Regions from separate parts of the Streptomyces sp. P9-2B-2 genome, predicted to be linked through region 1. Evidence: riboswitches for the same ligand, from Rfam matches in the RefSeq annotation. Region 1 holds a riboswitch; each other region holds the start of a gene.
The links. A riboswitch is a leader RNA that binds a small molecule or an ion and turns the genes downstream of it on or off. The one in region 1 is predicted to bind cyclic di-AMP.
Positions count from the first base shown of each region.

Region 2: linked by a shared signal. The riboswitch ahead of QT196_RS18530 (M23 family metallopeptidase) and the one ahead of QT196_RS16085 (transglycosylase family protein) in region 1 are both predicted to bind cyclic di-AMP.
Region 3: linked by a shared signal. The riboswitch ahead of QT196_RS36505 (C40 family peptidase) and the one ahead of QT196_RS16085 (transglycosylase family protein) in region 1 are both predicted to bind cyclic di-AMP.

Region 1 covers NZ_CP129126.1:3,710,078-3,713,814, reverse strand. Annotated here, with positions in the region: gene QT196_RS16090 (transglycosylase family protein) at 19-1,095, shown strand; cyclic di-AMP (ydaO/yuaA leader) riboswitch at 1,347-1,516, shown strand; gene QT196_RS16085 (transglycosylase family protein) at 1,524-2,177, shown strand; gene eno (phosphopyruvate hydratase) at 2,528-3,737, shown strand, end outside.
Region 2 covers NZ_CP129126.1:4,253,075-4,256,811, reverse strand. Annotated here, with positions in the region: gene QT196_RS18540 (PP2C family protein-serine/threonine phosphatase) at 112-1,248, shown strand; gene QT196_RS18535 (DUF2332 domain-containing protein) at 1,265-2,401, opposite strand; cyclic di-AMP (ydaO/yuaA leader) riboswitch at 2,686-2,840, shown strand; gene QT196_RS18530 (M23 family metallopeptidase) at 2,852-3,737, shown strand, end outside.
Region 3 covers NZ_CP129126.1:8,303,614-8,307,350, reverse strand. Annotated here, with positions in the region: gene QT196_RS36515 (ATP-dependent Clp protease proteolytic subunit) at 1-346, shown strand, start outside; gene QT196_RS36510 (hypothetical protein) at 353-661, shown strand; cyclic di-AMP (ydaO/yuaA leader) riboswitch at 938-1,136, shown strand; gene QT196_RS36505 (C40 family peptidase) at 1,141-1,614, shown strand; gene QT196_RS36500 (LysE family transporter) at 1,769-2,419, opposite strand; gene QT196_RS36495 (LysR family transcriptional regulator) at 2,491-3,408, shown strand; gene QT196_RS36490 (ATP-binding protein) at 3,439-3,737, opposite strand, start outside.

The sequences.
Region 1 (3,737 bases):
CGCGCGAAAGGCATCCGCATGCGTTCCGGGAACGGCCGACATCGTCGCCCCCGTCAGGCACCGGCCATCTTTGTCACGGCGGGAGTGACCGGCGCCGGCTTCGCCCTCCCCCTCCTCGGGGCGAGCGGCGCACACGCCGCCGACACCGCGACCTGGGACAAGGTCGCCCAGTGCGAGAGTGCAGGCGTGTGGAGCGCCGCCTCGGGCAACGGCTACTACGGCGGCCTCCAGCTGACCCAGGAGATGTGGGACGACTACGGCGGCTCGGCCTACGCCTCGCGCCCCGACTACGCCAGTCGCTCCCAGCAGATCGCCGTGGCCGAGTCGATCCTCGACGACCGCGGGCCGGACGCCTGGCCGAGCTGCGCCGTGAACGCGGGGCTGACCGGCGACGGCAAGGCCCCGGAGGTCGACCCCGGCAGCACCAGCACCCCCGCGCCCGACCCGTCGGACTCGCAGGGCTCCCTCGACCCCTGGGACACCTCCGGTTCCCACGACCACGGGGACTCCGCCGGCAAGGACGACGCGCCGCGCGATGAGCAGGGCGACGAGCAGGACAGGCGGCCGTCCGACGCGACGCCCTCGCCCGACGCCTCGGACTCCGGCGAGCCCGGCGACGCGTCCACGAGCCCGGAGCCGTCCGACCCGGCCACGCCCGGCGACCGGGACGACGACCACGACCCGTCGCAGTCCGCCGACCCGTCCGACGACGCCCCGTCCGACGACGACGCGTCCGGCAGCCCCTCCACGGACCCGTCCGGGGACGGCAGCCGCACGGACAGCACCGGCACGCCCCGCGAGGTGCCCGCCAAGGGCAAGCACCGCGGTGAGGCGGGCGACGAGGGCGCCAAGGACGACGACGGCAGGTCCGGCGGCCGGCACGCCTCGCGCGGCGATGACGCGCACCGTACGGGCCCGGCGGCCGGCGGCGACTACACGGTGCGCCCGGGTGACAGCCTGTCAGCCATCGCCACGGCCCACCGGCTGCCCGGCGGCTGGGCCGCGCTCTACGACCGCAACGAGGGCGTCATCGGGTCCGACGCGGACCTGATCCAGCCCGGTCAGCAGCTCGATCTCGGGCGGAACGCAGGGTAGTTCGGCACCCTTCGCCCTCTTTTGGGAAAGTGAGACAAGGGTCTCGTTGACTCTCGTGGGGTCCGGTGTGCTCAACACCGGCATACCGGGCCCCACCTGCGGATACGTAATCAACCCGTGATCAAAAGCGGTCAACTTGGTTCAGATGGTGGGGTTTGAACCCCAGGGGTATTACTGCTTAACGTCAGGATCGCTCGCCAAAGCGAGCCCCTCGATCACGCGCCGAATCCTGCCGGTGGTCGAAGGCACTTGACGCGCAAGCGCCGAAGGCAGGAGCGGGGGACCCAAGGTAAGTGCCGGCCCCGCCCGTGAAAACGGGTCAACCGGCTTGGGGTGAAGCCAGGTGCGCTTGCGTACCGGGCCGGGCGACTCATCAGCCCGAACCCGACAGCTCACCTCGTAGGCGTCGGTGAGGAAACGAACGAACCATGCTGATCTTCAAGGGCAAGCACCGTCGTCCCTCCAAGGCCGTCCGCGTCGCCACCCTCGCCGGTGTGGCCAGTGCCGCCGTGGCCGTCCCGATGATGGGTGCCACCTCCGCCTCCGCCGCCTCCGTCGCCACCTGGGACAAGGTCGCCCAGTGCGAGTCCGGCGGCAACTGGTCGATCAACACCGGTAACGGCTACTTCGGTGGCCTCCAGTTCTCCAACTCCAGCTGGGCCGCCGCCGGTGGTACCAAGTACGCGCCGCGCGCCGACCTGGCCAGCAAGGCCCAGCAGATCTCCGCCGCCGAGAAGCTCCTCGCCATCCAGGGCCCGGGCGCCTGGTCCTGCGCCGGTGCGGGCAACCTGACCGCCGGTGGTCCGTCCCCCGACGTCGACACCTCCGCGCAGACCAAGTCCGCGCCGAAGCAGGAGTCGGCCAAGCCGGAGGTCAAGAAGGCCCCGTCCCAGGACCGTGCCTCGCGCTCCGCCGAGCGCAAGTCCACCGGCCACGGCAACTACACCGTCAAGGCGGGCGACACCCTCGCCAAGATCGCCAAGGCGCACGGCACCAACTGGAAGTCGGTCTACGAGGCCAACAAGTCGGTCATCGGCGGCAACCCGAACCTGATCATGCCGGGTCAGCAGCTCAACGTCTGAGCCGGAGCTCACCGGGGCTCCTGAGGGCCCGAGCGGCGGGCCCCCTTTCCCTCCGTGAGACCGCCCCGTCACGGCGCGCCCTTCCCCCCAGCGCGCCGTGGCGGGGCTTCTCCCGTTCCGGGCCGCACCGGGCCCGCACCCGGCGCGCGCCGCCCGGCGGCAGGCCGCTGACCGGCGCCGTTCCGCGACTTCTCCCGCTCGGCGAACAATGTGCCAAACGTCCCGCCCGCTGGGCCTTTGGGCAGGTTTTCGGGGGTGTTCCGTCCCACGGAGCGGGCCAAGGGCAGGCGGACGAGCCCGGGGCCGTTAGGCTCATGCGCAGAACGCCAGACACCCACGAAGGAGACAACGTGCCGTCGATCGACGTCGTCGTAGCCCGCGAAATTCTCGACTCGCGAGGTAATCCCACGGTCGAGGTCGAGGTCGGCCTCGACGACGGCAGCACCGGCCGTGCCGCCGTCCCGTCCGGCGCCTCCACCGGCGCCTTCGAGGCCATCGAGCTCCGCGACGGCGACCCGAACCGCTACCTCGGCAAGGGCGTCGAGAAGGCCGTCCTGGCCGTCATCGAGCAGATCGGCCCGGAGCTCGTCGGCTACGACGCGACCGAGCAGCGGCTGATCGACCAGGCGATGTTCGACCTGGACGCCACCGACAACAAGGGCTCGCTCGGCGCCAACGCCATCCTCGGCGTCTCCCTCGCCGTCGCGCACGCCGCCTCCGAGGCCAGCGACCTTCCGCTGTTCCGCTACCTCGGCGGCCCGAACGCGCACGTCCTGCCCGTCCCGATGATGAACATCCTCAACGGTGGGTCGCACGCCGACTCCAACGTGGACATCCAGGAGTTCATGATCGCCCCGATCGGCGCGGAGTCCTTCTCCGAGGCGCTGCGCTGGGGCACCGAGGTCTACCACACCCTCAAGAAGGTCCTGAAGGAGCGCGGCCTGTCCACCGGTCTCGGTGACGAGGGTGGCTTCGCCCCGAACCTGGGCTCCAACCGTGAGGCCCTCGACCTCATCCTGGAGGCCATCAAGCAGGCCGGTTACGCCCCCGGCCAGGACATCGCGCTCGCGCTGGACGTCGCCGCCTCCGAGTTCTACAAGGACGGCAAGTACCAGTTCGAGGGCAAGGACCGCTCGGCCGCCGAGATGACCGAGTACTACGAGGAGCTGGTCGCGGCCTACCCGCTGGTCTCCATCGAGGACCCGCTGTTCGAGGATGACTGGGCCGGCTGGAAGGTCATCACCGACAAGCTCGGCGCCAAGGTGCAGCTGGTCGGCGACGACCTGTTCGTCACCAACCCCGAGCGCCTGGCCCGCGGCATCGAGGAGGGCTCCGCCAACTCGCTGCTGGTGAAGGTCAACCAGATCGGCTCGCTGACCGAGACCCTGGACGCCGTCGAGCTGGCCCAGCGCAACGGCTTCAAGTGCATGATGTCGCACCGCTCCGGTGAGACCGAGGACGTCACCATCGCCGACCTCGCCGTCGCCACCAACTGCGGCCAGATCAAGACCGGCGCCCCGGCCCGCTCCGAGCGCGTCGCCAAGTACAACCAGCTGCTGC
Region 2 (3,737 bases), 540 kb from region 1:
CGGCCCCCGACGAGTCGCCGTCCCGGCCCGTACCGGCAAGCCTGGGGACGTCGAGGCGACCGGCACGACGGTCCCGTACGGACGGGCGGGAGTGGGGCGAGGCCGGTGCGGATGCTCCGAGGTGAGGCGCCCCCCGAGGGCGACGGGGAGCGCCGTGCCCGGCTGGTGTGGTCCGGCCGACTGCTGGTGCGCCGGCTTCCGGTCCTCCTGATCGTCGGCGGCGTCGCCTTCGGCGTGGGGACGCCCGCCGGATACACCGCCGCCCCCTTCTTCTCGGCCGCCCCACTGGTCGCCGCGCCGCTCTACGCACTGCGCGGCACCGTTCTCACGGCCCTGGCCGCCGTGCTCGGCGAGATCTGGGTCGTCCTCTACCGCAGCGGCGCCGCGCAGGACCACGGCGAGTCGGTGACGGAGACCGCCTTGGTCCTTGTTGTCGCCCTGTCGGCCGTCGGCATCAACCGGGTCGTCCGGAGCGCCGACATCCGCCCGGCCGCCATACAGGACGTCTCGGCGGCCGCCCAGCGCGCCGTCCTGCCCACGCCGCCCGAACGGCTCGCCGGGCTCGCCATCGCCGCCCGCTATGTGGGCGCGCGGGTGGCGGACCGGAGCGGCGGTGACCTCTACGCGGTGCAGGAGACCCCGCACGGCGTACGGCTGCTGGTCGGCGACGTACGGGGCAAGGGGCTGGACGCGGTGCGGACCGCGGTGATCGTCATCGGCGCCTTCCGTGAGGCGGCGGAACAGGAGCGCACCCTGGGGGCGGTGGCGGGCCGGCTGGAGCGGGCGCTGCGGCGGGAGGGCGGGCGGTGCGAGGGGGTGGAGCAGGCCGAGGGGTTCACCACTGCCGTACTGGCCGAGATCCCCGCCGACGGGCAGTCCGTTCTGCGGGTGCTCAACCGGGGGCACCCGTCCCCGCTGCTGCTCACCCCGGACGGCGGGCTGCGCGAACTGCTCCCCGAGGCGCCGGCGCCGCCCCTCGGGCTGGGCGAGATGGCGAGCCGGCCGGACCGGCCGGACGAGTCGTTCTTCCCGGCCGGGGCCCTGCTGCTCTTCTTCACCGACGGGGTGACCGGGGCCCGGGACCTGCTCGGCCGCTACTACAACCCGTCGGGCAAACTGCGCGGCTGCCGCTTCCCCGGCCCGGACGTCCTCGTGGACACCCTCGTCGAGGATGTGGCACGGCATACGGGCGGTGCGCCGGCCGACGACATGGCGCTGCTGGCGGTGCAGCGGCCCATGGGGGCGTAGGGGGCCCCGAGCCCGCTCAGCGCCGCAGGCTGTCCCTCGCGCCGGAGAGGCTGTGCAGGCTCTGCCCGTGGGGGCCGGTGAGTGCGACCGGGCGGCCGTCGAGTGCGAGGGTCAGATGCAGGGTGTCGTCCGGGCGGGGCGCGTGGGGTGCGGAGTCGGTGATCCACGGCAGCACGGAGTGGTGCTCGTGGGAGATCCAGTGGCCGCCGCCGGGCCGCCCGTCGAGCAGCGACCGTACGAGGCGCACGAACTCCTCGCGGCGGGCGGGCGGGAGATAAGGCAGCACGGCGCTGTGGAAGATGACCAGCGTCGCCTCGGGCGGTGCCTCGGCGGCGAGCGCGGGCAGCTCGTCGATCAGGTCGCCGCGCACCATCCGCGGCCGCGGCGCCGTCCGTACCGCGTCGACGGCCGCGGACAGCCGGGCCGCGCGTTCCTCGTCGCCCGGCCATACGAGCGCCTGGAGCCAGCGCAGATCGTCCCGTTCGTCCACCGGGTCGAGCGGGTCCAGGTCGATGCCGGCCCGCCAGACGATCTGCGGCAGCCGTTCGGGCAGCTCGTCGGCCGCCCCTCCCGTACGGCAGGTCAACACCAGCGGGCTCTCCGGGGCCCCCAGCTCGGCCCGGAGGACGCCGCCCGCCCGGTGGCCCGCGCCGTCCTCGCCGTCGGCCTCGTACCGGTAGCGGTAGCGGCCGGGGTGCAGACACAGCCCCGCGGACGTGCCGGCCTCCAGCAGCGCCAGCGGCTGCGGCAGACGGGCGAGCAGCGGCAGCAGGGGGGCGCAGTGGGCCGGTTCATTGGTCTGGGCGGCGCGCTGCATGATCACCGCGCGCACCTCGTCCCAGTGCCGGATCGTCCACTCGCGCCAGCGCCCGTACGCGGCCGCACCGCGCGGGCCCATTTCGGCGTGCGGGCCGTCGAGGTAGCGGACGGCGGCGAGCAGGAGGTCCGGCTGCTGTTTGCTGCCGGCGGGCAGCGAGCCGGACAGCAGATCGCAGAACTCCGGGTCCTGGCTGATCCGCGCGCTCAGCTCCTCGTGTGCGTCCGACCGGCCGCGCGCCTCCCACCAGGAGAACTCCCGGTACCGCTCCGCCACTCCCCACGCGTTACCGGCAGCCCGTCCGGCGTTCCCGGTGTTCCCGACGTTGACGACCATGATCCGACGTTACTGCTCTCACCCTCCGTAACTGAGGGGCACCCCTGTGCATAACAACTGGCACACAATCCGCGGGAGATCGTTTAGAGGTGGCGGGCCGACTCGCCCGGATTGCTGCCCTGCTGGCCGAAAAGGCCGCGCGGCGGCTTGCGCGGAGCGCATACGGATTCGTGGGAACGCTTGGAATTCGGTCGCCGTCTCTATTACTGTCCGATAACGCAGCGCGGTCGTCCCAGCCGTCGCCCGAGGCGGCACCGCGCGCCGACGCCGAATCCCGCACGCGCTTTTCACGCACCCCCAAGCACTTCGAACTGCACCTAGGGAACCGGGGAACCACTTCCTTGGGGTGAATCGGACGCCCTCCGCCAGTGGGCGTCCGTAGGAGACCTTCCTGCTCCGAACCCGTCAGCTAACCCGGTAGGCGAGAAGGAAGGAAAGGAGTGCGCCCCCGTGGCGTCCAACAGGCCTACCCCCGTGGACCCGTCCGCCTACGAGCTCGATGACCGAGGTGCCTTCCCCGGCCCCGGTGTCGATGACGGCGACGGACCGTGGGAGGAATGGAATCCCACCGAGGAATCCACCCGTTCCGTTCGAGGCAAGCACCGCGTCGCCAAGCAGCGCGGCGGCGGATTCGCCCGCAGCGGCACCGTCCTGGGTGTCGGCGTCATCGCGGCGGTCGGCGCGAGCGGCATGGCCTCGGCCGAGGGCCGTCCGCCGGTGCCGATCTCGATGCCCGACGTCGGCGGCATGGCCGACGACCTCTCCGAGAAACTGCCGGATGCCAAGGAGCTTCCCGGCATCGGCGACCTGATATCCGACGACGGCTCCGCGGCCGCCGACGCCGCCTCGGCTCCCGCCGACGGCACGGCCACCGCCGCTTCCATGGGGACGGGCGCGGACACGGGGAACGCCGCGGGCGCCGGTGAGGCGCTGCGCAGCCGCATCCTCCAGCAGGCCGACGCGCAGCAGGGCACCGCCGAGCAGGAGGCCCGCGAGGCCGCCGAGAAGGCCGCTGTCCAGCAGGCCGCAGCGGAAGCCGCCGCCCACCAGAAGTCGGCCGAGAAGGCCGCAGCAGCCAAGAAGGCGGCCGAGATGGAGGCCAAGCGCAAGGCGGAGGAAGCGGCCCGACGGAAGGCCGAGGCCGAACGCCTCGCCAAACTGGCGAAGAGCTTCATCACCCCCGTGTCCTCCTACACGCTCACCGCCGGCTTCGGCCAGGCCGGCGACCGCTGGGCCGCCGACCACACCGGACAGGACTTCGCCGCGCCGACCGGCACCCCCATCAAGGCGGTGCACTCCGGCACCATCACCCAGGCCGGCTGGGCCGGCTCGTACG
Region 3 (3,737 bases), 4.6 Mb from region 1:
CTGCCTCGGGCAGGCCGCCTCCGCCGCCGCGGTCCTGCTGGCCGCCGGCACCCCCGGAAAGCGGCTGGCCCTGCCCGGCGCCCGGATCCTGATCCACCAGCCCTCGCTCCCCGAGCCCGTCCAGGGCCAGGCCACCGATCTCCAGATCGAGGCCGAGGAGTTGCTGCGCACCCGCGACATGCTGGAGCGGATGCTGGCCGAGCACACCGGACAGCCCCGGGAACGGATCGCCGCCGATATCGAGCGCGACAAGATCTTCGACGCCGAAGCCGCCCGGGAGTACGGCCTGATCGACGCACTCACCCGTCAGCGCAAGCAGTCCACCCCCCAACCCGGCGATCGGTGAGCCCGGATGCTGCTGCCGGAACTTCCGCCACTGCCCGCCCTGACACGGGCCGAGGGCGACCTGATCGACCGCTATCTGGAGGTGCTCGACCTGCTGGGCAAGATCAACCCGGCCCGGGGCGGCGACACCTACTCCGGACTGCGGGCCGCCCAGGCACTGGTCGGCAAGGCCGCCGGGCTGCGGGACGCGCTGACGCTGATGCACGACCGGGGCGAGAGCGAGCTGCACCGCGAGACCCTGGCCCGCGCGCTCCGGGTATTGGAGGGCGAGCGCCGGGCCGGGCTCGTGACGATGCCGCCGGCCACGGAGAGTTGACGCGACACGCACACGGAGCTGCGCATACGGCGTAGCGTCCGGGCCCGATGTGAGGAGGCGTCGAATTGCGCGGGGAGACGCAATTCCCTGGACCATTGATGTTTCGCCGCTGGTCCAGAGGGTGTGACGCTCCGCGTCTCGGCACTTGCGAGAACAAAAGTAACCATTCAGGCGAAGTGTGACGCATGTCACATACGGCATTTTCAGCTCGGAATTCCGGTGGCGGGTGCGTGACGATCCCTTCGACGGCAAGCCCCCGCCACAGCGACGGGGCGGTCCGGACGGGCGCCTAATCCCGCCGCCGTACCGGATGTCCGGTCGACGTTGTGGATCGGCGGGAGCGGAGGACCCGAGCAGGACGGGGTCCCGGCCTCAGGGCCGAGGGCTCCTTGGGGTGAAGCCGTACGCACGGCCGGGCATCTTCGCCTGCCCGAACCCGACAGGTCTTCCTTCGCAGGCGGCTGACGAAGGGTTTGCGCATGACTGTGCGCATGCATACGCCGAATCTGCTGGCGCGCGCCGGCACCGTCACCGCTCTGACGCTGGTCACCCTGGGCGGGACAACCGTCGCCCCGGGAGAGACCGGGAACGCCGAAGCCGCGACGGTGTCCGCCTACGCGCTGCGCATCGCGGCCTCCAAGAGCGGCGCGCCCTACCAATACGGCGCCCAAGGGCCGTACCGCTTCGACTGTTCGGGCCTGACGCTGTACTCGTTCAAGCGCGCCGGGCGGGCCCTGCCCCGTACCGCCGCCGCCCAGTACGTCCGCACCCGGCATATCCCGGCCTCCGTGCGCAGACGCGGTGACCTGGTCTTCTTCCGTTCCGCACGCGGCATTTACCACGTCGGCATCTACGCGGGCCGGGGCCGGATGTGGCATGCGCCCAAGGCCGGGAGCGTGGTGCGGCTGGAGCGGATCTGGAGCGGCGCGGTGTCCTATGGACGTGTGGGCTGACCGGCATTTCGTCTCACGTGTGATCAATTGTCAGTGGGATTGGCCCACTTGGCCGGTTGACCTCACCGCTGAGCACACTGCTGACGTCCGCGGCGCGCGGAAGCTTCCCGCCCGCGGACGGCTCGGTGACGGTGGCCGAACCGCTGCCCGTCCTTCAGGCCAGTACGACCTCGACGAGCAGGATGCCGCCCAGCGTGGTGAGCAGCGCTCCGGTGACGGCTTCCAGGGCGCGGGTGACCCGGGGGCGGCGCAGCCAGTCGCCCAGGTGGTCGACGAGCAGTGCGACGGCGGGGAACCACACCAGGGCCATGGCGACGACCATCGTCGCGAGCAGGAGCGTACGGGGCAGGGCGGGTTCGCCGGCCGGGACGAACTGCGGGAGCAGGCTGAGGAAGAGGACCGGGGCCTTGGGGTTGAGGGCGTTGGTCAGGAAGCCCTGGCGCAGGCTCCGCCCCGTGGTGCCCGGGCGGGCCACCGGGCTGTCGGCCGGGGCGGTCGCGGCGTCGTCGGGCGTTCCCCTGCGGCGGACGGCCGCGACCAGCGCACCGACTCCGAGGTACAACAGATAGATACCGCCGAGGAGTTGGACGGCGCCGAAGAGTGCGGGCACGGCGACCAGCACGGCCGCGAGTCCGGCGACCGCCAGTGCGGTGTGCACCAGCAGCCCGCCCGCCACTCCGACGGCGGCCGCCACCCCCGCCCGGCGCGAGTCGAGCGCGTGGCGCACCACGACCGCGAAGTCCGCGCCCGGCATGGCGACCATGCCGGCGGCTACTCCGGTGAAGGCGATCAGCTGTCCGTCCATGGGAGCAGTTTCGCTGGTCAGAGCCTTTAATGGGGAGTGGCAATGTTCTTGGGGAGCCTAAAGAGGTTCTTATGTACGACCCCACGCGACTGGCCGCTCTGGTGGCGGTGGCGGAGGCCGGTTCGATCAGCAGAGCCGCCGACCGGCTGGGCTACACCGCGCCCGCGCTCTCCCAGCAGCTCGCCAAGCTGGAGCGGGAGGCGGGGACGGCGCTGCTGGTGCGCCACCACCGCGGGGCACGGCTGACGGCGGCCGGTGAGCTGCTGCTCGTACGGGCCCGGCGGGTGCTCGACGAGCTGGATCAGGCGCGGCACGAGCTGTCCCGGCTGACGGGGCTGTCCGGCGGCCGGCTGCGGGTCGGCACGTTCATGACCGCCGGGACGCATCTGCTGCCGCCCGCGCTCAGCGCGTTCCGGCGCGCGCACCCCGATGTGGAGCTGAGCGTCACGGAGTACGTACCTCCGCAGGCCACCGCGGCGGTGGCGCTGGGCGAGGTCGATCTGGCGCTGACGCACGAGTATGTGCCGGGCGAGGCGATGCCACGGCCGGAGGGGGTGCGGCTCGAACCGCTGCTGACCGAGGAACTGGTGCTGGTCACCGCGCCGGGCCATGCCCTCTCGGCGGGCCCCGGACGTCTGCCGCTCGCCGAGCTGGCCGGTCAGCCGCTGGTCAGCATGGCACCGGCCAATCCGAACCGGCGTGCCGTGGAGGCGGTGCTGGCGGCCGCCGGGGCGAGTGTGGCGGTGCGCTGTGAGTCGCCGAGCTATGCGGTGGTGTGTGCGCTGGTGAGCGCGGGGCTCGGGGTGGCGGTGGTCCCGGAGATGATGGCGGAGGGCTCCGTGACCCCGCTGGGGGTCCGCCGGCTGGACCCGCCGGAGCTGCTCCGCCGCATCTCGGTGGCCTACCGCCCCGACGGCGGCGCCCCGGCCGCGGACACCTTGCGCGCCCTGCTGCGCGGGGCCTTCACCCGCCACGCCCCCGCGCCGTAGCCGGAGGCCCGCCGGGTGCGGCAGAGGTCGTCAGCGGACGGGGTTCTGCCACGGCAGGGTGATCCAGACGGTCTTCCCGCCGGACGCGGTGGGGACGACCGTGAGCCGGCCGCCGGCTTCCGCGGCGAGGCAGCGGATGATGACCAGGCCCCGGCCGTTGTCCTGCTGGACGGCGGCGGGCAGTCGGCGCGGGCGGCGGGGATGGCTGTCGGTGATGCCGACCCGCAGCTGCTCGTCGCGCTCCAGCCGCAGCTCGACGGTGAAGTCCGGCGACCGGCCGAAGGTGTGCACGACGGCATTGGTCGCGAGTTCCGAGACGATCAGCCGGA